One region of the Anoxybacillus sp. ST70 genome, then DNA from elsewhere that is predicted to be linked to it. Evidence: predicted binding sites of a transcription regulator. Region 1 holds the regulator's gene; each other region holds the start of a gene.
The links. The regulator Rex, encoded in region 1, represses fermentation and respiration genes when NADH is low (regulators of the CRP and FNR family bind a similar motif). The targets are predictions, from matches to a motif close to TTGTGAAATATTTCACAA.
Positions count from the first base shown of each region.

Region 2: K1I43_RS05780 (NarK family nitrate/nitrite MFS transporter) is a predicted target of Rex. The motif match lies at 4,636-4,653, and genes of this name have one in related genera.
Region 3: K1I43_RS06860 (TIGR04053 family radical SAM/SPASM domain-containing protein) is a predicted target of Rex. The motif match lies at 3,145-3,162, and genes of this name have one in related genera.

Region 1 is NZ_JAHZOF010000020.1:2,435-10,263, forward strand. Features, by position in the region: gene guaA (glutamine-hydrolyzing GMP synthase) at 1-1,040, opposite strand, end outside; purine riboswitch at 1,136-1,237, opposite strand; gene K1I43_RS14985 (DUF6944 family repetitive protein) at 1,364-1,912, shown strand; gene groL (chaperonin GroEL) at 1,913-3,529, opposite strand; gene groES (co-chaperone GroES) at 3,600-3,884, opposite strand; gene K1I43_RS15000 (CPBP family intramembrane glutamic endopeptidase) at 4,110-4,847, shown strand; gene K1I43_RS15005 (YdiK family protein) at 4,844-5,017, shown strand; gene K1I43_RS15010 (redox-sensing transcriptional repressor Rex) at 5,027-5,662, opposite strand; gene K1I43_RS15015 (ABC-F family ATP-binding cassette domain-containing protein) at 5,890-7,785, shown strand.
Region 2 is NZ_JAHZOF010000003.1:17,601-25,429, forward strand. Features, by position in the region: gene K1I43_RS05750 (cytochrome c biogenesis protein) at 1-581, shown strand, start outside; gene K1I43_RS05755 (CcmD family protein) at 594-746, shown strand; gene K1I43_RS05760 (TlpA family protein disulfide reductase) at 743-1,237, shown strand; gene K1I43_RS05765 (NapC/NirT family cytochrome c) at 1,298-1,813, shown strand; gene K1I43_RS05770 (ammonia-forming cytochrome c nitrite reductase subunit c552) at 1,815-3,239, shown strand; gene K1I43_RS05775 (nitrate/nitrite transporter) at 3,427-4,599, shown strand; gene K1I43_RS05780 (NarK family nitrate/nitrite MFS transporter) at 4,735-6,066, shown strand; gene modA (molybdate ABC transporter substrate-binding protein) at 6,128-6,889, shown strand; gene modB (molybdate ABC transporter permease subunit) at 6,892-7,587, shown strand; gene K1I43_RS05795 (sulfate/molybdate ABC transporter ATP-binding protein) at 7,568-7,829, shown strand, end outside.
Region 3 is NZ_JAHZOF010000003.1:208,453-216,281, forward strand. Features, by position in the region: gene katG (catalase/peroxidase HPI) at 1-344, opposite strand, end outside; gene K1I43_RS15650 (hypothetical protein) at 578-709, opposite strand; gene K1I43_RS06845 (DoxX family protein) at 950-1,459, shown strand; gene K1I43_RS06850 (undecaprenyl-diphosphate phosphatase) at 1,621-2,445, shown strand; gene K1I43_RS06855 (sugar O-acetyltransferase) at 2,474-3,034, opposite strand; gene K1I43_RS06860 (TIGR04053 family radical SAM/SPASM domain-containing protein) at 3,180-4,322, shown strand; gene K1I43_RS15930 (YczF family membrane protein) at 4,319-4,567, opposite strand; gene K1I43_RS06865 (spore germination protein) at 4,637-6,277, shown strand; gene K1I43_RS06870 (Ger(x)C family spore germination protein) at 6,303-7,469, shown strand; gene K1I43_RS06875 (GerAB/ArcD/ProY family transporter) at 7,487-7,829, shown strand, end outside.

The DNA of each region.
Region 1 (7,829 bases):
TCAGGTAAGCCGCCGACATTATGATGTGATTTAATGGTTTGAGCTGTTGCCGTTCCGCTCTCAATAATATCCGTGTAAAGTGTACCTTGTACTAAAAACTCAATGCCATCCAACTTTGCTGCTTCATCGTCAAACACGTAAATAAACTCATTCCCGATAATTTTCCGTTTTTGCTCCGGGTCACTTACACCTTTTAATTTATTTAAAAACCGCTCTTTTGCGTCTACTTTAATGACGTTCATATGGAAGCCTTCACGGAACGTTTTCATAACGCTTTCCGCTTCTCCTTTGCGAAGTAAGCCGTGATCCACAAAAATACACGTCAACTGATCACCAATAGCACGATGGACGAGAACAGCTGCTACCGATGAATCAACACCGCCACTTAAAGCGCAAAGTACTTTTTTATCACCGACAAGCTCACGAATTTTACGAACTTCGTGATCGATAAAACTTCCCATTGTCCAGTCGCCTTTGCACTCACAAACATGAAACACAAATCGTTTTAATAACTCATTTCCATATACGGAATGGCGCACTTCTGGATGAAACTGAACGGCGTAAAACTTTCTCGTTTCATCACTCATCGCGGCAATTGGGCAAGATGGGCTTGTTGCATCAACAGTGAACCCTTCCGGTGTTTTTGTCACTAAATCCCCATGACTCATCCAAACAATTTGTTCTGTCGGTAAGTCACTAAACAGTCGAGAGACGCGTTGCACCGCAATCGTTGCTTTTCCATATTCTCGGTGGGTCGCTTTTTCCACTTTTCCACCTAAATGATGCGTCATTAACTGCATTCCATAACAAATGCCTAAAATCGGAATGCCTAACTCAAAAATGGCCGGATCGCACGTAAATGCTTGTTCGTCATATACACTATTTGGGCCACCTGAAAAGACAATTCCTTTTACGTTCATTTGTTGAATTTGCTCCGCTGTAATCGTATGTGGATGCAGCTCACTGTACACACCAAACTCACGAATACGGCGTGTAATTAACTGATTATACTGACTCCCGAAATCTAAAACGACGATCATTTCCTGCTGACTCAAACAAAATCACCCCATCTACATATAATAAAAAAAGCTAGCATTCATACCCCCGCATAAAAAAACGAAGGCAGAATTCTAGCAATATAGAACACTGCCTTCGTAGTCGGGTCATTTACGGTGTCCCGGTAGAGACTCTCGAACCATATTATCGAGGATATACGAAGGTGCGCATCTTAAATTTTAGTCCATTCTACCAACTCTATTCCTCATCGGTCAAGATGCCATCTTTTTTATTAAATTTTCTAACAATTGACAACGATATGTAGCTTGCATATGATATATGAACAAAAAATTGTAGGAGAATGCACATGAATCAACCGAAAGCGCTGATCGGTTCATTTATTCAAGCGGTAGGTACTGTCACTTCGGCCGTCGGAAGCATCCCTTCTTTAAGCGATAAAAAACAGTTTGCTCTTGATTTATGGGGAAACGTGCTGCAAGCAACAGGAAACGCCCTAGAGGCAGATGCTGAAACATCCGATACATTAGGTGTATATGGAAACGAAATTCAAGCTATCGGGAACATCACCGTTATCGCTGGACTACTAAACAAAGAGGGAAATAGATTAGAAATTACAGGAAACTGGTTGCAGTCCTTAGGGGGACTTATTTCGTTTTCAGATGATTGGGGGGATAAACATTCATCCGCACTAAACCCAATCGGAAATTTACTTCAAGCGATCGGCAACGCCTTGCAGGCCATCGGCGGTATATATGAAGAAAGAGGAAATAAAACCGAAGGACAGTCGCTCGGCATCGTTGGATCATGGGTTCAAGCTATTGGATCTATTCTTTGTTTTTTAAGTCAACTAGAAAGAAAAGACTACCCCTCTTCCAATGGGGTAGTCTTTGTATGATTACATCATGCCGCCCATGTCAGGCATGCCAGGTGTGCCTTTATTTTCTTCTGGCTTATCCGCAACGACTGCTTCTGTTGTTAAGAACATAGCGGCAACAGATGCTGCGTTTTGAAGCGCAGAACGAGTAACTTTTGTTGGGTCAACAATACCCGCTTCGATCATGTCAACCCACTCGCCAGTTGCTGCGTTGAAGCCAACGCCAGGTTTTTCTGTTTTTAAGCGCTCTACGATGACAGAGCCTTCTAAACCAGCGTTTTGTGCGATTTGACGAACTGGCTCTTCGATCGCACGAAGAACGATTTTCACACCAGTTGCTTCGTCGCCTTCCGCTTCAATAGCCGCAACTTTGCTGTATACGTTCATTAACGCTGTACCACCGCCGGCAACGATACCTTCTTCAACTGCCGCACGTGTTGCGTTCAATGCGTCTTCAATGCGTAATTTGCGCTCTTTCAATTCAGTTTCAGTTGCAGCACCGACTTTAATAACCGCAACGCCACCAGCTAATTTTGCTAAGCGTTCTTGTAATTTTTCACGGTCAAATTCAGAAGTTGTTTCTTCTAATTGAGCGCGGATTTGGTTGATGCGTGCTTGAATGTCTTCTGCAAGACCAGCGCCACCAACAATTGTTGTATGTTCTTTTGTTACAACAACTTTCGCTGCACGACCAAGTGAAGCAATTGTTGTTGATTTCAATTCACGACCTAATTCTTCTGTGATGACTTCACCGCCTGTTAAGATCGCGATATCTTGAAGCATCGCTTTACGACGGTCACCGAAGCCAGGCGCTTTTACTGCAACTGCTGTGAATGTACCGCGAAGTTTGTTTACAACTAATGTTGCAAGCGCTTCGCCTTCTACATCTTCAGCAATGATTAATAATGGTTTACCTTGTTGAACAACTTGTTCTAATACAGGAAGAAGTTCTTGAATGCTTGAAACTTTTTTATCTGTAATTAAGATGTATGGATTTTCTAATACAGCTTCCATTTTGTCAGAATCCGTAATCATGTATGGAGATACATAACCACGGTCAAATTGCATACCTTCCACAACATCTAATTCTGTTGTGAAGCCTTTAGACTCTTCTAATGTAATTACGCCGTCTTTTCCAACGCGTTCCATTGCTTCTGCGATTAATTGACCAACTTCTTCGTCAGCCGCAGAAATCGCTGCAACTTGAGCGATTGAGTCTTTGCCTTCAATTGGTTTAGAGATTGCTTTTAATTCTTCTACTGCAACAGCAACAGCTTTTTCAATACCTTTGCGAATACCCATTGGGTTCGCACCAGCTGTTACGTTTTTCAATCCTTCACGAATCATCGCTTGCGCTAATACAGTCGCTGTTGTTGTACCGTCACCAGCAACATCGTTTGTTTTGCTTGCTACTTCCGCAACAAGCTTCGCACCCATATTTTCAAACGGATCTTCTAATTCGATTTCTTTTGCGATTGTTACACCGTCATTTGTAATTAATGGAGAACCAAATTTTTTCTCTAATACAACGTTACGACCTTTTGGACCTAATGTTACTTTTACTGCATCAGCTAATTTATCTACACCGCGTAACATCGCACGACGAGCTTCTTCGCTGAATTTAATTTCTTTTGCCATACATCTTACCCCCTTGATGATAATTTTTGTTAAGTATTTTTGTATGCTTTATATGTTATCAGGCGAACGATTAACCAATCACAGCTAAAATGTCGCTTTCACGTAAGATTAAGTATTCTTTTCCATCATATTTTACTTCTGTACCCGCATATTTTGAGAAGATGATGCGGTCACCAACGCTTACTTCTGGAGCTACGCGCTCACCATTGTCAAGAACGCGACCTGAACCAACTGCAACAACTTTTCCTTCTTGTGGTTTTTCTTTCGCTGTGTCTGGTAAAACAATTCCGCTCGCTGTTTTTTCTTCAGTTTGAATTAATTCAATGACAATACGATCACCTAGTGGCTTCAACACGGCAAACGACCTCCTTAATTAGATTTTCGTTCCGTTATTAGCACTCATCATCATTGAGTGCTAACACACTTATTATATTAATGAACTTTTTTCAATTTTGCAAGTAGGAAGTTAAAAATTTTTCACTAAATCTTTCCCTTTTTCATTATGTCTTTCCTTTCGAAATTCATACAAAAAATATGGTAAAATGAAAAAGTACTCATTTTGTCAAAAGGGGTTGAACACGTGAAAAAGCAATATTGGTATGTCATTATTACATACATCGCCATGCAGTTATCTAGTTTAATTGGCGTTCCTTTGCTTGCACATAGCGGATTTGTTGACGCATCAAATAAAGAAGTCGCTCTATCCATTGCCTCAGGTTATTGGGCTGTCATTAGCTTCTCGATCGCTTTTCTTTTCGTTCTTTATTTCATGAGAGAAGATATGAAATACTCGTACGATCGCCATCAAGCATCTATCGGAACGTCAATTTTTTGGGGAATTGGCGGGTTCTTTCTTGCCCTTTTCGCTCAAGGCATCGCAGCAAATATTGAGATGCACGTATTTGGCGTCGAGATGGGGTCCGAAAATACGAGACGCATTGTTGAGATGGTGAAACTAACACCAGCGCTTATGCTCGTCACTTCGATCGTCGGACCGATTTTAGAAGAAATCATTTTTCGAAAAATTATTTTTGGAACGCTGTATCAAAAATATAACTTTTTCTTATCAGCAACTGTCAGTTCCCTTTTATTTGCTGTCGTTCATTTAGAGTTTGAACATTTGCTTCTTTATGCAACGATGGGATTTGTATTTGCTTTCTTATATGTGAAAACAAAGCGTATTCTCGTCCCTATTGCAGCACATGTACTGATGAATACATTTGTCGTTGCTATTCAAACGTTATTTGCTGAAGAAATTGAAAAGATAATGAAAGAAGCAGAACAAATGCAATTCGTGATTTGGAGGCTGTTTTCATGAAGTCTGAGCCGTTGTTTTACTTTTTGATGGGCATTTTATTCACTTATTTTGCTGTTGATAGTGCTGACGATGGCATTTGGGACGTCACAACGATGCTATTTATTCTTATTGCTACATTAGATTTTGGCACCGCTATTCGTTCTTTATTGAAAAAAACCTCCCGCTCGTAAATGGGAGGTTTACTCATTTCCGTAATGTTTTAAAAAGTAAACAAGTGACTGCAATTCGACCGCTAAATCAATATGATGAACACGAATGTGTTCAGGTACATGCAGACGAGCAGGCGTGAAGTTTAAAATCCCTTTAATGCCTTTTTGGACAAGCCGATCGGTAATCGGTTGGGCAACTTGGGCTGGAACGGTTAAAATGGCTACCGTAATCCCACCTAGTTTTTCTTCCAATTCATCTAAATGATAAACAGGCACTCCTCCTACTTCCGTTCCTACTTTATCTGGATCTACATCGAATGCCATCACAATTTTCGTATTATTGTTTTTGCTAAAATTGTAATTTAAAAATGCCGTACCTAAATTACCGACACCGAACAACGCTACTTCTGTCGTTTCATCTTGATCCAACGTTTTTCTGAAAAACGACAGCAAATAATTTACATTATAACCGTATCCTTTTTTTCCAAGCGCACCAAAGTATGAAAAATCACGGCGAATCGTTGCTGAATCGACTTTTACGGCTTCACTTAACTCCGCTGAAGATACACGCTGCTTTCCTGATGCATGCAAGTTTTTCAAAAAACGATAATACAACGGTAGTCGCTTTGCGGTCGCCTGCGGAATTTTTGGTTGTTCATTATTCACGAGTCAATCCCCCACATTTCCTTTCACAAATAGTTAGCGCTTTCATTTTTCTCTCCTATACGTCTGAAAAGTTCTCCCCACTTTTAAACTATACACTATTTTTTTCATTCTGTCTTTCCTTTGTACCCTTTATTATTATTTTTGTCAAATTTGTTATTCGCACACTAGTGTTGCCGAACATCAAGAAAGTACGTTACACTATCAAAAGAAGATTGAGGTGAAAAATGATGATCATTTTACAAGTAAATCAACTATCCAAATCATATGGGGCGGAACAAGTTTTATCAGACATTAAGCTTGAAATACAAGAAAAAGACCGTATCGCGTTAGTTGGAAGAAATGGTGCAGGAAAATCGACATTATTAAAAATCATTGCCGGCCAATTGTCATATGACACAGGGGAAGTGATTAAACCGAAACACGTAACAATTGGCTACTTAGATCAATATACTGGTTTGCACGCCCATCGCTCCATTTGGGAAGAAATGCTCGATGTGTTTGCCCCGCTTCAACAAATGGAAAAACAATTGCGTGACCTAGAACAACAAATGAGCTTGCACGGTGCCGACTATGAGCGCTTACTTGAGCATTACGACCGTTTACAAACGGAATTTAAAGAAAAAGGTGGCTATCAATATGAAGCCGATATTCGTTCTGTGCTTCATGGCCTCCGCTTTTCTCAGTATGACTACACAACAAAAGTATCCACGTTAAGCGGTGGACAGCGAACGCGGCTAGCGCTCGGCAAACTGCTTCTAGCTAAACCAGATTTGTTGATTTTAGACGAACCAACAAACCATTTAGATATGGAAACATTGCAATGGCTTGAACAATATTTAAAAAATTATGATGGGGCCATTCTTATCGTCTCACACGATCGCTATTTTCTTGACCAAATCGTGACACAAGTGTATGAATTATCACGCACAAAAATAAAAAAATACGCTGGAAACTATACAAGTTATTTACAGCAACGGGCGGAACAATTTGAACAACAATTGAAACTGTACGAAAAACAACAAGAAGAAATTTCAAAATTGAAAGATTTTATTCAACGAAATATTGCCCGTGCATCGACAACAAAGCGAGCTCAAAGCAGAAGAAAACAACTAGAAAAAATGAATATCATTGAAAAGCCGCTCGGTGATGAAAAATCGGCATCGTTTCGCTTCGAAATTGAACGCCCAAGCGGAAATGACGTATTAACAGCTACCAATTTAGCCATTGGTTATGATCAAATCATCGCAACAAACCTCTCATTTCGTGTCACTCGCGGTGATAGCATCGCACTTATTGGGCCAAATGGAATTGGAAAATCGACTCTTTTAAAAACGATCATTAAGCAACTCCCTGTAAAACATGGGGAACTACGCTACGGAACAAATGTACAAATTGGGTATTACGATCAAGAACAAGCTCAATTAACATCGAACAAACGTGTCATCGATGAACTATGGGATGAAGATCGATTAAAGACGGAAAAAGAAATTCGCACGATTCTCGGAAACTTTTTATTTTCTGGTGACGATGTATTGAAGCCAGTGCAAACATTAAGCGGCGGTGAAAAAGCCCGGCTCGCTCTCGCCAAACTAATGATGAAAAAAGCCAACGTATTAGTGTTAGACGAACCGACAAACCATTTAGATTTAGACAGCAAAGAAGTGCTAGAACAAGCGCTTATTGAATACCCAGGAACAATTATCTTCGTTTCTCACGACCGTTATTTTATTAACAAAATCGCAACAAAAATATACGAGTTATCCACAGACGGTCTCATTGAATATTTAGGGGACTACGATTATTACGTGGCGAAAAAAGCAGAGCTACTCGAACTTGGACAAATCGCTCAAGAGACAACAACGGACGAATCATCGTCACTAAAACGCTCATATGAAGAAGAAAAAGAACGAAAAAAATTAGAGAGACAACGAAAACGAAAAATAGAGCAGCTAGAAATAGAAATGGAACAACTCGAGCAACAAATTGCAACGTATGAACAACAATTATATGATCCTTCCTGCTACAACGACTATGAAAAAGCCCGAGATACACAAGCGAAAATTGAACAACTGAAACAAAAATTCGATGAATTATTCGAACAATGGGAACTTTTACAACAATAATGATGAGCTAGCTCCATTTGTGGACTAGCTCATCTTTTTACACA
Region 2 (7,829 bases), on a different contig from region 1:
TTTTTTACATTCACGTATCATCAGCATGGGTAAGTTTTTTAGCGTTTTTTGTCGTGTTTATTTGTAGCTTGTTCGTCATTTGGAAATCGAATGAGTTAGCTTATCACGTAGCGGGAGTGTCAGCAGAAATTGGTGTCGTGTTCACAGCCATTGTATTAACGACGGGGCCCATTTGGGCGCGTAGTGCATGGAATACATGGTGGACGTGGGAACCGCGGTTAACGACAACGTTGATTTTGTTCTTTATGTATATCGGTTATTTACTGTTGCGTCAATCCGATGGGGAACGACATAAAGTTGCTCGTTTTTCTTCAGCATTCGGTCTCGTGGCGTTCGTTAACGTTCCGATTGTGTTTATGGCTATTCGTTGGTGGAACTCTCGCTTGCATCCTGTTGTTTTTGGAGATGGAAAAAATCAAAAGGGCGGAGGGGTAGAGCCAGAAATGTTGTTTACGTTAATTGTTTGTGTGGTGGCGATGACGCTTCTTTATGCTGTTCTCGTCAGAAAAGGTGTTCGTATTGCACGAATGAAAGAAAAAGTAAAAATGTATATGGAACAAGTGTATACACATTTTTCGTAAGGGGGATGTCAAATGGTTTATTTATTTAGTGCTTACGCAGTTGCTTGGTTGATCATTTTTTCATACTTGTTCTTTCTTTTCCGACGTGAAAACAAACTGAACGAACAGTTACAGTTTATTGAACATTGTTTGCAAGAAAAACAGAATAGGAAGATGGTGAAATGAAAAAAAACGTATGGTGGTTTGCGACATTTATGATAATAGTTATGATTGCTGTGCTCGTTGTCAATAAAAAACAAGAAAAGCTTCATGTTGGCGATATTGTTGAAGAAGTTCAATTACCAACGTTAGACGGTCAAATATGGAAAGTGGAAGAAACGAGGGGAAAAGTAACGGTGTTAAACTTTTTCGCTACATGGTGCGAACCGTGTGAAGAGGAGCTTCCTGAATTAGAAGCTTTTTATAAACAGTATAAACAAGCGAACATATTTATTATTTCAAAAGGTGAACCGAAAAGTTGGGTACAACAGTTTGTTCATAAGCATCAAACGTCTCTGCCTTTTTTACTCGATGTGGATGAAAAGATTTCAAAGCGATTCCAAATTGTTGGTCAACCGGAAACGGTCATTCTTGATCGCCATGGTGTCATTCGTGAAAAGATCGTCGGTCCGGTCACAAAAGAAACACTCATTGAAAAAGTTGAAGCAATACAATGATAACAACGCTTCTTTCGGAGCGTTGTCATAGATCATGTACGTAAGAAAGGAGGTGAAAGTATGTGGAAGAAGCTGTTCAGTCTTGATAAAAAGGTTCTCGTTATCGTCTTCCTATTTGTTGGAATTGTTGGCACAGTGGCGGCTGCAGAAACATTGAGTTATACAGATTCAGCTCAATTTTGTAGCAACTGTCACATCATGAACGAGGCACACGATTCGTTTGCAGCATCGACGCACGCAAATATAGCATGCAACGATTGTCACTTGCCACACGATAACGTAGTAAATAAGCTTGTTTTTAAGGCAAAAGCGGGTATGACGCACGTTTACTTTAACACGCTAGGTTCTAAAAAAATACCGAAAGTGCTTCATGCAACAACAGCTTCAAAAGATGTCATTAATAAAAACTGTATAAGTTGTCATGAAGCAACGATTCAAAACGTTTCGCATGACGCAAAAGAAAACTGCTTTAGTTGCCATCGTGACGTACCACATGGAAAGGCGACATTTAAAACAAAAGAATTTGATGAACAATTGCCTTCGGGAACATTATTAAATAGAAAAGGAGGGTTTTAAGGTGATGAAACGGGCTTTCATGCTTCTTGGGTCGCTTCTTCTTATCCTTGTTGGTTGTAGTCAAACAGAGGAAGCGGCCAAACAAAGCAAAAGCACAGGACTTGCGAAAGATGAATATCGCAACGAAGCATTTAAAGATTTGTTTCCGTTGCATTATGAAAGTTATATGAAAAATAAGAAGGAAGAAGATACGAAATATGGGGGATCTGTAAAACGTAGCAAGTTTGAACATGATAAAGAGCCGTATTTACCAATTTTATTTAATGGATATGGTTTTGCGACAGAATACAACGAAGATCGTGGACATGTGTATGCAACAGAAGATGTACGCAATATTAAACGGATTACCGACAAATCAGTCGGATCGTGCTTAACTTGTAAAAGTACAGCTGTACCAAAATTAATTGAAGAAATGGGCGATAATTATTGGGGGGCAAACTTTAATCAAGTCATTTGGCCGAAGGCAGAGGCCATGGGACATTCCCCAATTGGTTGTTCCGATTGCCACGACCCACAAACGATGGATTTACGAATTACACGTCCAAGTTTTATTGAAGCAATGAAAACTCGTGGTGTCGATGTCACGAAAGCAACGAAAAACGAAATGCGCTCATATGTATGTGCGCAATGCCATGTAGAGTACTATTTTGAGCCATCGAAATCAAAAGTAACATTCCCATGGGCAAAAGGATTTAAACCTGAAGAAATGTATGCGTATTATGAGGAGATTGGTAAACAGCAAGGATTTGAAAAAGACTGGATTCATAACGTGTCAGGAACACCGATGTTAAAAGCACAACATCCAGAGTTTGAGACATGGATTGAAGGACCTCACGGAAAAGCAGGGGTGTCTTGTGCAGATTGCCATATGCCGTATGAACGGGTAGACGGCAAAAAGAAAATTACGTCCCATTACTGGACATCGCCATTAAAAACGATTGAACAATCTTGTTTAACATGTCATGCAGATAAGTCAAAAGAATGGATAAAAACGCGTGTAGAAGAAATTCAAACGACGCATATGGAAATGCTTCATAAAGCGGAAGAAGTATCAGTGTTTGCGCATTATTATGTGAATAAAATGATTACAGCAAAAGTAGACGAATCAAAAATTAAAGCAGCCCAAGAACATATAAGAAAAGGTCAATGGTATTGGGATATCGTCGCTGCAGAAAACTCAACAGGATTCCATAATCCACAAGGAACGATGGCGACGTTGAGCAAGTCCATTGATGAATCTAATCAAGCCATTTTAATTGCGACAGAAGAGTTAATGAAAAAAGGAATTGACGTAGATAAGCTGAAAAAAGAAATTGAGGAGCGGATGGAAGCTGTCTATAATGAAGCGGATCCATTTAAGAAAAAAGATCATGCCATTACAGACAGTTTTCCAGGTCAAACTCCGCCTCCTCCAGCAAAAAAGTAAGGTAAAGAGGGGACCCGGCATCCCCTCTTTTTCATCTTATTGTGATTTACATCATGTTGCAAGTGAAAAGAAAGAACGTATGAAAGTTTTGTGAACATAACAAAAATTGTGAACAATATAACAGTAGCAATTGATAAATTTTTTTACGATAAAATTGTCAAATGATAAAACGAAGGGGGAAATCGAAATGGAGCGATTCAAACAGTTTCTCCGAGTGGGGCATTTACCAACACTTCTTTCATCTTTTTTGTACTTTGATATTAGTTTTATGATCTGGGTAATTCTTGGGGCAACAGGGACATTTATTGTGGAAGACTTAGGATTGACACCTGCACAAAAAGGAATGATGGTAGGAATCCCTGTATTAGGAGGAGCGTTGCTTCGTATTCCAATGGGACTATTAGCAGACCGATTCGGTGGTAAGAAAATGGGAATGATCGGAATGGTTTTGACATCCGTTCCTCTGTTATGGGGTTGGTTGTTTGCTGATACATTGACACAAATTTATGCGCTTGGATTGTTATTAGGAGTAGCAGGGGCTAGTTTTGCCATCGCTCTTCCTTTAGCAAGCCGTTGGTATCCGAAAGAACATCAAGGTTTGGCGATGGGAATTGCAGGTGCGGGAAATAGCGGAACGGTTTTAGCAATGTTGTTTGGCCCGCGCATTGCGGAAGCATATGGCTGGAACAGTGTATTTGGATTAGCGCTCATTCCTCTCTTTGTTGCTTTTATTGTATTTATCATCTTCGCAAAAGAATGCCCGACTGCGGTAAAACCAGCAAAAATATCGGAATATACGCGCGTGATGAAAATGAAGGAAACGTGGTTGTTTAGCTTTTTTTATAGCTTATCTTTTGGTGGATTTGTCGGAATGACGAGCTATTTAACACTATTCTTTTTCGATCAATACGGAGTAGATAAAGTGACGGCAGGGGATTTTGTGACGCTTGTCGTATTTGCGGGAAGCTTTGTTCGGCCAATTGGTGGCTATTTAGCTGATAAATATGGTGGAATGAAATTGCTCGTTTGGTTATTTACAGGCGCTACTGTGACGTTAGCCGTTGTTGGTACGCTCCCGCCTGTTTATGTTGCGTTAACTCTTTTATTTATTACACTTATTTTTTTCGGTACAGCAAATGGTGCACTATTTCAAGTTATTCCAACTATATTTCCTAAAGAGGTTGGACTATTAACAGGTTTCGTTGGAGCTGCTGGCGGTTTAGGAGGCTTCTTTTTACCGAATATTTTAGGTATGTTTAAACAATGGACGAATTCGTATTCATATGGCTTTTGGTGGGTAGCAGCAACTATGTTTGTTGCAATGCTTATCATGAGACGATTGCGAAAAACAATCGCTTAAACATTATTTTTTAACATTGTATGAACGTTTGAAAATATGTGATGCGTATCACATTCTTATTGACACTCTTTCTTTATGATAAAAGTACAGCAATTATTTTTACAATCATACTTCAAAAAAGGAGAGACGATCTTTATGAGTCAAACATTGAAAACGGCTTCAGATCATGTTGAACGGAAAAGCCGCATCGGTTCATATTGGAACCCAGAAGATCCTTTGTTTTGGGAAAAAGAAGGGAAAAAACATGCTCGTCGAAATCTTTGGATCTCTGTTCCAACGTTAATGTTGGCATTTATCGTTTGGCAAATTTGGTCCATTGTTGCAGCAAGGCTAAACGACATTGGTTTTCAATTTACACAAAGCCAATTGTTTACGTTAGCTGCTGTTCCAGGACTTGTTGGAGCAACACTACGCTTCATTTACACGTTTGCAGTCGGAAAATTTGGTGGACGAAATTGGACCGTTTTTTCGACAGGGGTGTTACTCATTCCAGCTGTCGGTGTTGGATTAGCGGTACAAAACCCGAATACGCCGTATTGGGTTATGTTATTACTAGCAGCTCTCTGTGGACTTGGTGGTGGAAATTTTTCATCTGCATTAGCTAATATTAGCTTTTTCTTCCCGAAAAAAGAAAAAGGGACAGCGCTTGGTATTAATGGCGGTCTTGGAAACATGGGAGTATCTGTCGTTCAATTTGTCACCCCTTTAATCGTAACTGTTGGTGTATTTGGAGCGATCGGCGGTGAACCACAAGTACTCGCAGACGGCTCAAAAGTTTGGTTGCAAAATGCGGCATTTATTTGGGTTATTCCCATTGTGTTCTTTACTATTTTAGCGTATTTCGGTATGGATAACTTGCCAAACGCCAAACAATCTGTGTCTGAACAATTTGTGATTGTGAAACGAAAACATACATGGATTATGACATGGTTATATGTTGCGACATTCGGTTCATTTATCGGATATGCGGCAGCGTTTCCACTTTTATTAAAATCACAATTCCCAGAACACGTATCACTTGCCTTCTTGGGAGCGTTTTTAGCAGCAGCATTCCGTCCGGTTGGGGGATGGTTGTCCGATAAGTTAGGTGGCGCGCGCGTCACAAACTACATTTTAATTGTCATGGGTCTTGGTGCTGCGGCAGTCATGTATTTTACAACGGAAAAACACTTTATCGGATTTATCGTATCTTTCTTGATTTTATTTATTGCTGCAGGGATGGGATCAGGATCAACATTCCAAATGATTCCAATCATCTTCCCGCCAAAAGAAGCGGCACCTGTTCTTGGTTTTACAGCAGCATTTGCCGCATATGGCTCATTCTTCATTCCGAAACTATTCGGTTGGGCAGCTCAAAATACAGGGACACCAATTACAGCATTTTACTTCTTTATCGCATTTTATGTTGTATCGCTTGCATTAAACTGGTATTATTATGCTAGAAAAAATGCAGAAGTGAAATGTTAGAAGAATAGAAGGGGATATCTATAATAGATATTCCCTTTTATTGATATGTGGGGGGACGAAAGTGAAAAAAATATGGTTTTTTATTATGATTTTGTCATTAGTGGCATGTAATCCTCACATCGCTCAACCAAATGCGGCACCATCTATTAAAGTTGCCGCAGCAGCAGATTTAACTCATGCATTTAAAGAAGTTGGAGAGCAGTTTAAAAATGAAACAGGGATAGACGTTACGTTCATTTTCGGTTCGAGTGGTCAGCTAGCAGAACAAATTAAACAAGGGGCTCCCTTTGACATGTTTGCTTCGGCGAATGTAGAATATGTCGATGAACTTGTTCGTGACCATGTCGCGCTTGAACAAACAAAAAACGTATACGCCTTCGGTCGCGTTGGCATGGCTGTCAAAAATGGAGTAGCTGTATCGTCATTACAAGATTTATTAAAGAAAGAAGTGAAAAAAGTGGCAATTGCCAATCCGGATCATGCACCGTATGGGTTATCAGCAAAACAAGCATTAATGAAAGCTGGCGTTTGGGAACAAGTAGAACCGAAGCTTGTTTACGGAAAAAATATTGCTGATACACTTGCTTATGTGGAATCGGGGAATGTTGAAGTAGCGATTGTCGCGCTTGCACTAATGAAGGATCATCATCTTCCATTCTACCTTATTGATGAACATATGCACGAACCGATTCGACAAGCGATCGTTATCACTAAGCAAACGAAACATGAAAAAGAAGCGCGCGAATTTCTCGCATTTTTAAAAGGGCCGACTGGCACGAGCATCATGAAAAAATACGGTTTTATCATTCCTAAGGAGGAATAATTGTGGAGGCGGTCAATCTTTTTCCGCTCTTTCTGTCATTAAAAGTAGCAACAATAGCCACGGTTTGTGCTCTTGTTGTCGGATTGCCCATTTCTTACTATTTAAGCCGTTCTCATCATAAATGGAGTGACATACTCGATTCTTTATTGACGTTGCCAATCGTATTGCCCCCAACCGTTCTCGGTTACTATTTACTTGTGCTACTTGGTCGCTCAAGTCCAATTGGTCGTTGGTTGGAAGAAACATTTGGGATTTTGATTGTATTTACACCGACAGGAGCCGTTGTTGCCGCTTTTGTTGTCGCTTTGCCGTTTTTTGTGAAGACGGCACGGGCAGCATTTGCAAGTATTGACCAGCAATTGTTGAATGCGGCGCGCGTACTTGGACGATCGGAGTGGGATATTTTTTTTACTGTCGTCATCCCGCTTTCTTGGCGCAATATCGCATCAGCGACTACGCTTGTTTTTGCGCGTGCGCTTGGGGATTTTGGTACGACGCTTATGGTTGCAGGAAGCATTCCGAATGAAACGATGACGATGCCGATAGCTATTTACGATGCATTGCTTGCAGGAAATAAAAAAATGGCAAATATACTTGTCATCATCATGACGAGTGTATCTGTTGTTTTATTGTATACGATGAAACGATTAGAGAAGCGAATGATGCGAGGAGAAAACGATGCTTTACGTCGCCATTAAAAAAACATTTTCGCATTTTCAATTAGATGTAAATTTTACAATACAAAAAGGGGTTATTGGTATTTTAGGTCCATCGGGATGTGGAAAAAGTTTAACGTTGCAAAGTATTGCGGGGCTACAACGGCCAGATGAAGGCGTTATTCAATTGAATAATCATTTATTTTTTCATTCGGACAAACGAATTCACATCCCCGCCCGTCATCGAAATGTCGGGTATATGTTTCAACATTATGCCCTTTTTC
Region 3 (7,829 bases), on a different contig from region 1:
AACCGTTGCGTACCTGTGGAAGCGCCGCCTCGTCCGTCGCCAATGCGATATGTTCCTGCAGAATGCCAAGCCATGCGGATAAATAGTGGACCGTAATGTCCGTAGTCGGCAGGCCACCAATCCTGGCTTGTCGTCATGAGTTTACGCAAATCTTCTTTTAACGCCCAATAGTCAAGTGTTTGAAATTGTTCCGCATAATCGAACGTTTCGTCATGGGGATTCGTTTTTCGGTCATGTTGATGAAGAATGCTTAAATTCAGTTGATTCGGCCACCAGTCTTTGTTTGTTGTTTTGTTTGAAGTATGATTCGTCACACTTCCATGGAACGGGCATTTGTTTTCCATTCTTTTATTCTCCTTTCCTACATATAAATGAAATATGATGCTAGGTGTTCACTTGTTGAGAGTGATAATAATTAGCACATTAGAATTATACTAAATTAATATTTAATAGTAAAGTAAAAATGATATTTTTATTTAAAAATTATAAAAATCCCCCATTTCATTCTGTTTGCAGAATAAAATGGGGGATTTATACGTTCACATCCGCATTTCCGTTCATCGTTTCACTCCAATCTTTAATGTTGCAGCATATATTTGACTTGTTCAGTTGTCAAGTTGCGAATAAATTCGATTAAGTCAATCGCCTCGATTCCGAATTCATTACATTTTTCAACGTATCTTTGGTAAGCTTTAGTATACATTTCCATAAACAAAACCCCTTTCGCACGTTTCTTTTGTTAGTTATATTGTATTATAACAGACTTAAAAAATCAACGACTGTTATATAATTATTTTATATTTATACAATGGTTAATTTTTGTAATAATATAGTCAAATCTTTTTGAATATCATGTGAAATTTCGAACAAATTTGGTTTGAATAATACAAAAAGTGGTATGATAAAAGTGTAATAATTATAAAAAATTATAAATAAGGAGAGATGCAACATGGTAGTAAAATGGTTACGTGAGCATGTAAGCGCAGCGGCCGTTTTGACAGTGTTTCGTTTGTATCTCGGTTATGAATGGTTTATGGCGGGATGGCATAAAGTAACAGGAGGATTTGATGCGACAGGATTTTTAAAAGGAGCACTTAGTAAAGCAACAGGGGAGCATCCAGCAGTACAAGGATGGTGGGCGTCTTTTATTGAACATGTTGCATTACCAAACGTTAGTTTTTTCAATTTTCTTGTACCATGGGGTGAGGTGCTCGTTGGAATTGCGTTGCTTTTAGGTGTGTTTACAACATTTTCTGCTTTGATGGGTGCTGTAATGAATTTTGCATTTATGTTTTCGGGTACAACAAGCACAAACCCGCAAATGGTTTTGTTAACATGTTTCATTCTTGTTGCAGGGGCGAATGCAGGAAAGTTCGGGCTTGATCGTTGGGTAATTCCGTATCTTCGTAAATATGTGAGTGAATATCAGAATAAGCGAAAAATCGCATCGACTTCTTAAATAAAAAAAGAAGACGGCCATACGCATCTTGGTGCGTGGCCGTTTTTTGTTTTAAGTAATTTTCACATGTAAGTAGTAGAATGAAAATGTTTGTAGTACAATAGAGTAGGCAAATGAAAGAGATTATACATATTTTACCGTTTTAGAAAGGATGGACATACATGCATGTAATAGAGTTAATTAAAGCGCTCATTTTAGGACTAGTTGAAGGAGCGACAGAGTTTGCGCCTGTTTCGTCGACAGGTCATATGATTATCGTTGATGATATGTGGCTCAAGTCAAGTGAGTTTTTAGGGAAGTATGGGGCGAATACGTTTAAAGTCGTCATTCAGCTCGGTTCGGTTTTAGCTGCCGTTGTGGTGTTTAAAGATAAATTTTTCGAATTGCTTTATTTACGAAAAAGCGAAGTGAGAACAGGACCGCGTTTGACGCTTATGCACATTTTTATCGGTCTTTTGCCAGCTGGTGTGTTAGGTGTTTTATTTGAAGACTATATTGATGAACATTTGTTTTCGACGGAAACGGTGCTCATTGGGCTCGTGCTTGGAGCATTGTTGATGATCGCAGCAGACCGTTTCGGAAAACGAACGAAAGTAGCGCAAACAGTAGATGATATAACGTATAAACAAGCATTCATTGTCGGTCTCGTTCAATGTTTATCCCTTTGGCCAGGGTTTTCACGTTCGGGGTCGACCATTTCAGGTGGCGTGCTTGTCGGAATGAGCCATCGCGCAGCAGCTGATTTTACATTTATTATGGCGGTGCCAATTATGGCTGGAGCAAGCTTCATTTCGTTGTTGAAAAACTGGCAGTACATCACAGTGGATGCTTTACCATTTTTCATTGTCGGTTTTATTAGTGCTTTTGTTTTTGCTTTGTTAGCGATTCGCTTTTTCTTGCGTTTAATTAATCGTGTTCGCCTTGTGCCATTTGCCATTTATCGCATCGTGCTTGCGGCAGTTATTTATATGGTTTATTTTGCGTAACAAAAAAAGGCTCCTTGCGCGGGAGCCTTTATACATTTAGCTGTTTTATCACTTTTGCTGGGTTGCCGCCGACGACAACGTGATCGGGAACGTCTTTTGTGACAACCGCACCGGAAGCGATGACAACGTTATTTCCGATTTTTACTCCTGGATTAATGATTGCCCCGCCACCGATCCATACATGATCACCGATGGAAACGGGCGCTCCGTATTCTAATCCTGATATTCTTTCCGTTGGATCAATTGGATGGGTAGCTGTATAAATGTGGACACCGGGACCGATAAGGCAGTTATCTCCGATGTGAATGTGACATACATCTAAAAAGACGCAATGAAAATTGGCAAAAAAGTTTTCCCCAACATGAATATTATATCCGTAATCGCAATAAAAAGGGGGCTCAATATATAAGTTTTCACCTGTTGAGCCAAATAGTTCTTTCAATAAAGAAACACGTCGTTCATGTTCCGTTTCTAATGTTTGATTAAATAGCCTTGTTAAGCGACGAGCATGTTCGCGTTCTTTCACTAACTCTGGATCTGTGGCACGGTATAATTGACCGCTTAACATTTTTTCTTTTTCGGACTTCATCTTTTTCACTCCTTTATTTTCCTATTTTCATTGTATCATAACAAAGCGCTATGTTTAAAAAAATCGTCAAAAACGCGCGAACGCATGATGAAAAAATAAGCCTATAATGAATGTGAAAAATAACACGAAAAGCTGGTGATGAAATATGCATGAACATGCGCTTGCGGTAGATTATAACGAACATCCGTTTATTGTCATTTGGGAAGTGACAAGAGCTTGCCAGTTAAAATGTGTACATTGTCGCGCCGATGCTCAACCGATCCCTGATCCGCGTGAGTTGATGCACGAAGAAGGGCTTCGGCTTATCGATGACATATATGAAATGAACAATCCAATGCTTGTGTTTACAGGCGGGGACTGTATGATGCGCGAAGATTTGTTTGAACTTGCATCGTATGCGATTAAAAAAGGGATGCGCGTTTCGATCACACCGAGTGCGACACCAAATGTGACGAAAGAAAAAATGAAAAAAGCGAAAGAGATTGGACTGTCACGCTGGGCATTTAGTTTAGATGGACCGACGGCTGACATTCATGATCGATTTCGCGGTACACCGGGTTCGTTTGATTTAACGATTGAAAACATTCGTTATTTAAATGAGCTACATATGCCATTGCAAATTAATACAGTCATTTCGCGTTATAACTATAATCATTTAGAACAAATGGCGAAATTAGTTGCAGAGTTAAAGGCAGTGATGTGGTACATTTTTTTACTCGTGCCAACCGGTCGGGGACAAATGGGCGATTGCATTAGCCCGGAGGAGCATGAACAAGTATTTCGTTGGTTGTATGAGTTAAGTAAAACAGCACCGTATGATATCAAAACGACAGCAGCGCAACATTATCGTCGTGTTGTCATTCAACAAAAAATGCGCGAAAAACGAATTGCAGCAGGGGATATTCGTTATGAGCATGCGATAACTACAGATCATGCTTCGATGATTGACGGCTTAAAACGAGCGCCAAAAGGCGTCAATGACGGCAACGGTTTCGTTTTTGTTTCGCATACAGGAGATGTGATGCCAAGCGGCTTGCTTCCGATCGTATGCGGCAACGTGCGTGAGCAATCGTTATCGCATATTTATCGTGAATCGGAAGTGATGAAACAGTTGCGTCAGCCAGACTTATATAAAGGAAAATGTGGCATTTGTGAGTTCCGCTACGTTTGCGGTGGATCGCGTGCCCGCGCCTATGCAGTGACAGGTGATTATATGGAAAGTGAACCGTTTTGTGTATACGTTCCTTTAGGGATGAGAAAAGAAAAAGCCCGAACGGTGTTCGCTTAATGCGGACGCTGTTCGGGTTCTTTATGTTGGTTCTTTTTTCGAAACAGGTGAAGGCATGTGTTAAATATCCATAGACTGATAAGGGAGAACAAAACGGCTAATTCAATTGGTTCCATTACTTGAAAAGGATTGAAAATGTCAAACCAAGCTTGATGAATGCTCATTCCTAGCAATAAATTCATACTAATCGCTATACTGCCTAACAACATAGAAATAACGATACAAACCACGACAGTTTTCATCATTTCATCTCCATGGATGCACTTTTATTTAGCATCTGACCTTTTTGTACGTTTATTCCTTTTGCATAATATATGCATTGTATGCTTATTCTAACCATCAAGGAGACAATGGATGGAGGAGGAAAGATGTGGACACGATCGAAAGGTAAGAAAGAAAAGCATACGCATGCATATGGGTTGTTGGCACAAAAGGGCATATACGGGACGATTGAGCAGAATTTACATGCGAATATAGAAAAAGTGAGAGATATTACTGGAAATAGTGCAGATATCATCATCCGCCGTTTTTTACTTGGAAAGGAGGATAATTTGCCTGCTGCACTTTGTTTTGTGAGCGGAATGGTTGATGAACATATTGTTCAGCAATTGTTGCTTGAAATAAGTGTACAATTATCACTTCCTTCAAGTAGTTGCAATCTAGACTATATTGAACAAAAAATAGCTACAGCTAATACAACACGGCGCATTCAGCAATGGCACGACATATTTTCCTCGCTTATGTCTGGGGAAGTCATTTTATTTATTGATGGGATGCTAGAAGCAGTTGGTGTATCAGTAAAAGGTGGTGAGTATCGTGCGATTACAGAACCGAGTACACAACTATCTATTCGAGGGCCACGAGAGGGTTTTACGGAATCGTTGGCAACAAATGTTGCTATGGTCCGCCGACGAATTCAAAATCCACATGTGTGGGTAGAAGCCATTACATTAGGTGAAGTGACACAAACAAATGTCCGTATCATGTATATTAAAGGAATTGCAAATGACAAAATTGTTGAAGAAGTGCGTAGTCGATTGCGACGCATTTGTATAGATGGCGTTCTTGAATCTGGATATATTGAACAATTGATTGAAGATGAATCATTTACAACGTTTCCAACTGTTTATCATACGGAAAGACCAGATAGTGTTGCGGCTAATTTGTTGGAAGGAAGAATCGCTATTTTTGTAGAGGGGACGCCATTTGTCCTTATTGTCCCAACTGTATTTATACAATTTTTTCAAGCTGTAGAAGATTATTATGCACGCTTTGATATTGCGACAGCGTTGCGTTTTTTACGTATGCTCGTTTTTTTTATTTCCCTTGTTGCACCGTCTGTGTATATTGCACTGACGACATTTCATCAAGAAATGATTCCTACTTCCCTTGTCATTGCAATTGCTGCACAACGTGAAGCGGTTCCTTTTCCCGCTTTTATTGAAGCATTGCTCATGGAGGTGACGTTTGAAATTTTGCGTGAAGCTGGAGTGCGCTTGCCAAGGGCTGTTGGACAGGCTGTATCGATTGTTGGAGCGCTCGTCATCGGACAAGCTGCTGTAGAAGCAGGTTTTGTTTCGTCAGCTATGGTTATCGTTGTGTCCATCACGGCAATTGCTAGCTTTGCGACACCATCGTTTGCAATTGCTATTTCCGCACGTTTAATTCGTTTTGCCCTAATGGTACTAGCTGCTCTATTTGGTTTTTATGGCATTTTGATTGGCATGATTTTAATGACTATTCATTTATGTAGTCTTCGGTCATTTGGAGTGCCATACATGGCACCACTTGCTCCCCTTATTTTAGAAAATATAGGTGATACATTTATACGTTTTCCGTTATGGGGATTAAAAGAGAGACCTCGCTTGATCATGAATACAGACACGGTTCGTCAAAAGGGGGGGCAACGTCCAAAGCCGCCTCAACAAACAGAGAAAGAAGGGGATTCAAATTAAACGATATCTTTTCCTCATCTTTGTCCTGTTATTTACGTGTATTATTTACGGTTGTTGGAGCAAAAGAGAGCTGACAGACTTAGCATTCATTATTGCAGTTGGTATAGATAAAAGGGATGGAAAATATATGTCGACATTTCAAATTGTCAATCCTGGAAACGTAGCAGGGGCGACTCAAAGAGGGGGAGGGAGCGCAGGGCTTCCCGTTGCCTTGTATACATCAACTGGCGATACGTTAGTTGAGGCAAGTCGGAAGGCATCAAAACAAATATCACGCATTCCATATTATTCTCATACAAACCTTGTTGTCATTGGGGAGGAGCTTGCGAAAGAAGGAATTCAGCAAATTTTTGATGCTGTTGAGCGCAATCCCCAGTTTCGACCTGCAGCGAATATTATTATTGCGCGTAAACAAACAGCGAAACAATTATTATCTGTACTTACGCCGATCGATAAAATTCCTGCAAATCAAATAATTAAAACATTGCAATTTACAAAAGGTTTGTTAGGAGAAAACGTTGATACTCGCATAAGGGAAATCATCGAAAATTTTTCGCTTGATGGAAAAGAAGTGGTCATAAGTAGTTTTCGTATTGCCGGTGATTGGCAGAAGGGAGACGAACAAGATAATGTTCGTACCATTGAACCTTCGGCACGTCTTCGCGCTGCTGAATTAGCTGTTTTTAAGAATGGGAAGCTTGTTGGCTGGATGAAAAATGAAGAGGCTCGTGGGGTTTTGTGGGTACTTAATAAAGTGAAACAAACAAGTGTAAATATTGATTGGGGTGAATCTAAGGAAGGATTGTCCTATAAGGTTATGCGTGCGCAAGCAAAGGTAACAGCAAAACTAAAAGACGGGAATCCGATAATATCGGTTTTTATTAAAACAGAGGGAGATATTAGCGAAACATTTGTTTCTATTGACTTCACAGATCCAAAGCAAATAATAGAGCTCGAAAAAAAAATACAACAAGAGATAAAAAAAGAGGTGAAAAAAGCAGTACATGCTGCTCAAAAGAAGAAAAGCGACATTTTTGGATTTGGAGAGGTGGTTCATCGAACGTATCCAGAGGAATGGAAAGAAATGAAAAAAATGTGGCATAACAAATATTTTCCTAAATCAGAAATTCACGTGAAAGTCGATTCATTTATTCGAAGAACAGGATTGAGAACTCGCTCATACATTCAGTGAAAAGGCGGTGAGATGCAGTGGAACGAGCGTGTATAAGTGCGCGGCAATTATTTATGCTTGCCATTTTATTTGAACACGGTAGCGCCATGGTTATTCCACTTGGAGTAGATGCGAAACAAGACGTTTGGCTTGCTATTTTATGTGGCATGGTTTTAGGAGGAGGATTGCTGTTCGTTTATTACCGCCTTTTTACATATTATCCAAGACTACCTCTTACATCATATAGTCAGCGCATTGTTGGTTCTTTTTTTGGAAGGGTACTGGGGCTTATATACGTACTTTATTTTTTATACATTGCGGCTCGAGTGTTACGCGATTTCGGTGAGCTTCTATTGACGTTTGCGTATCCTGAAACCCCCT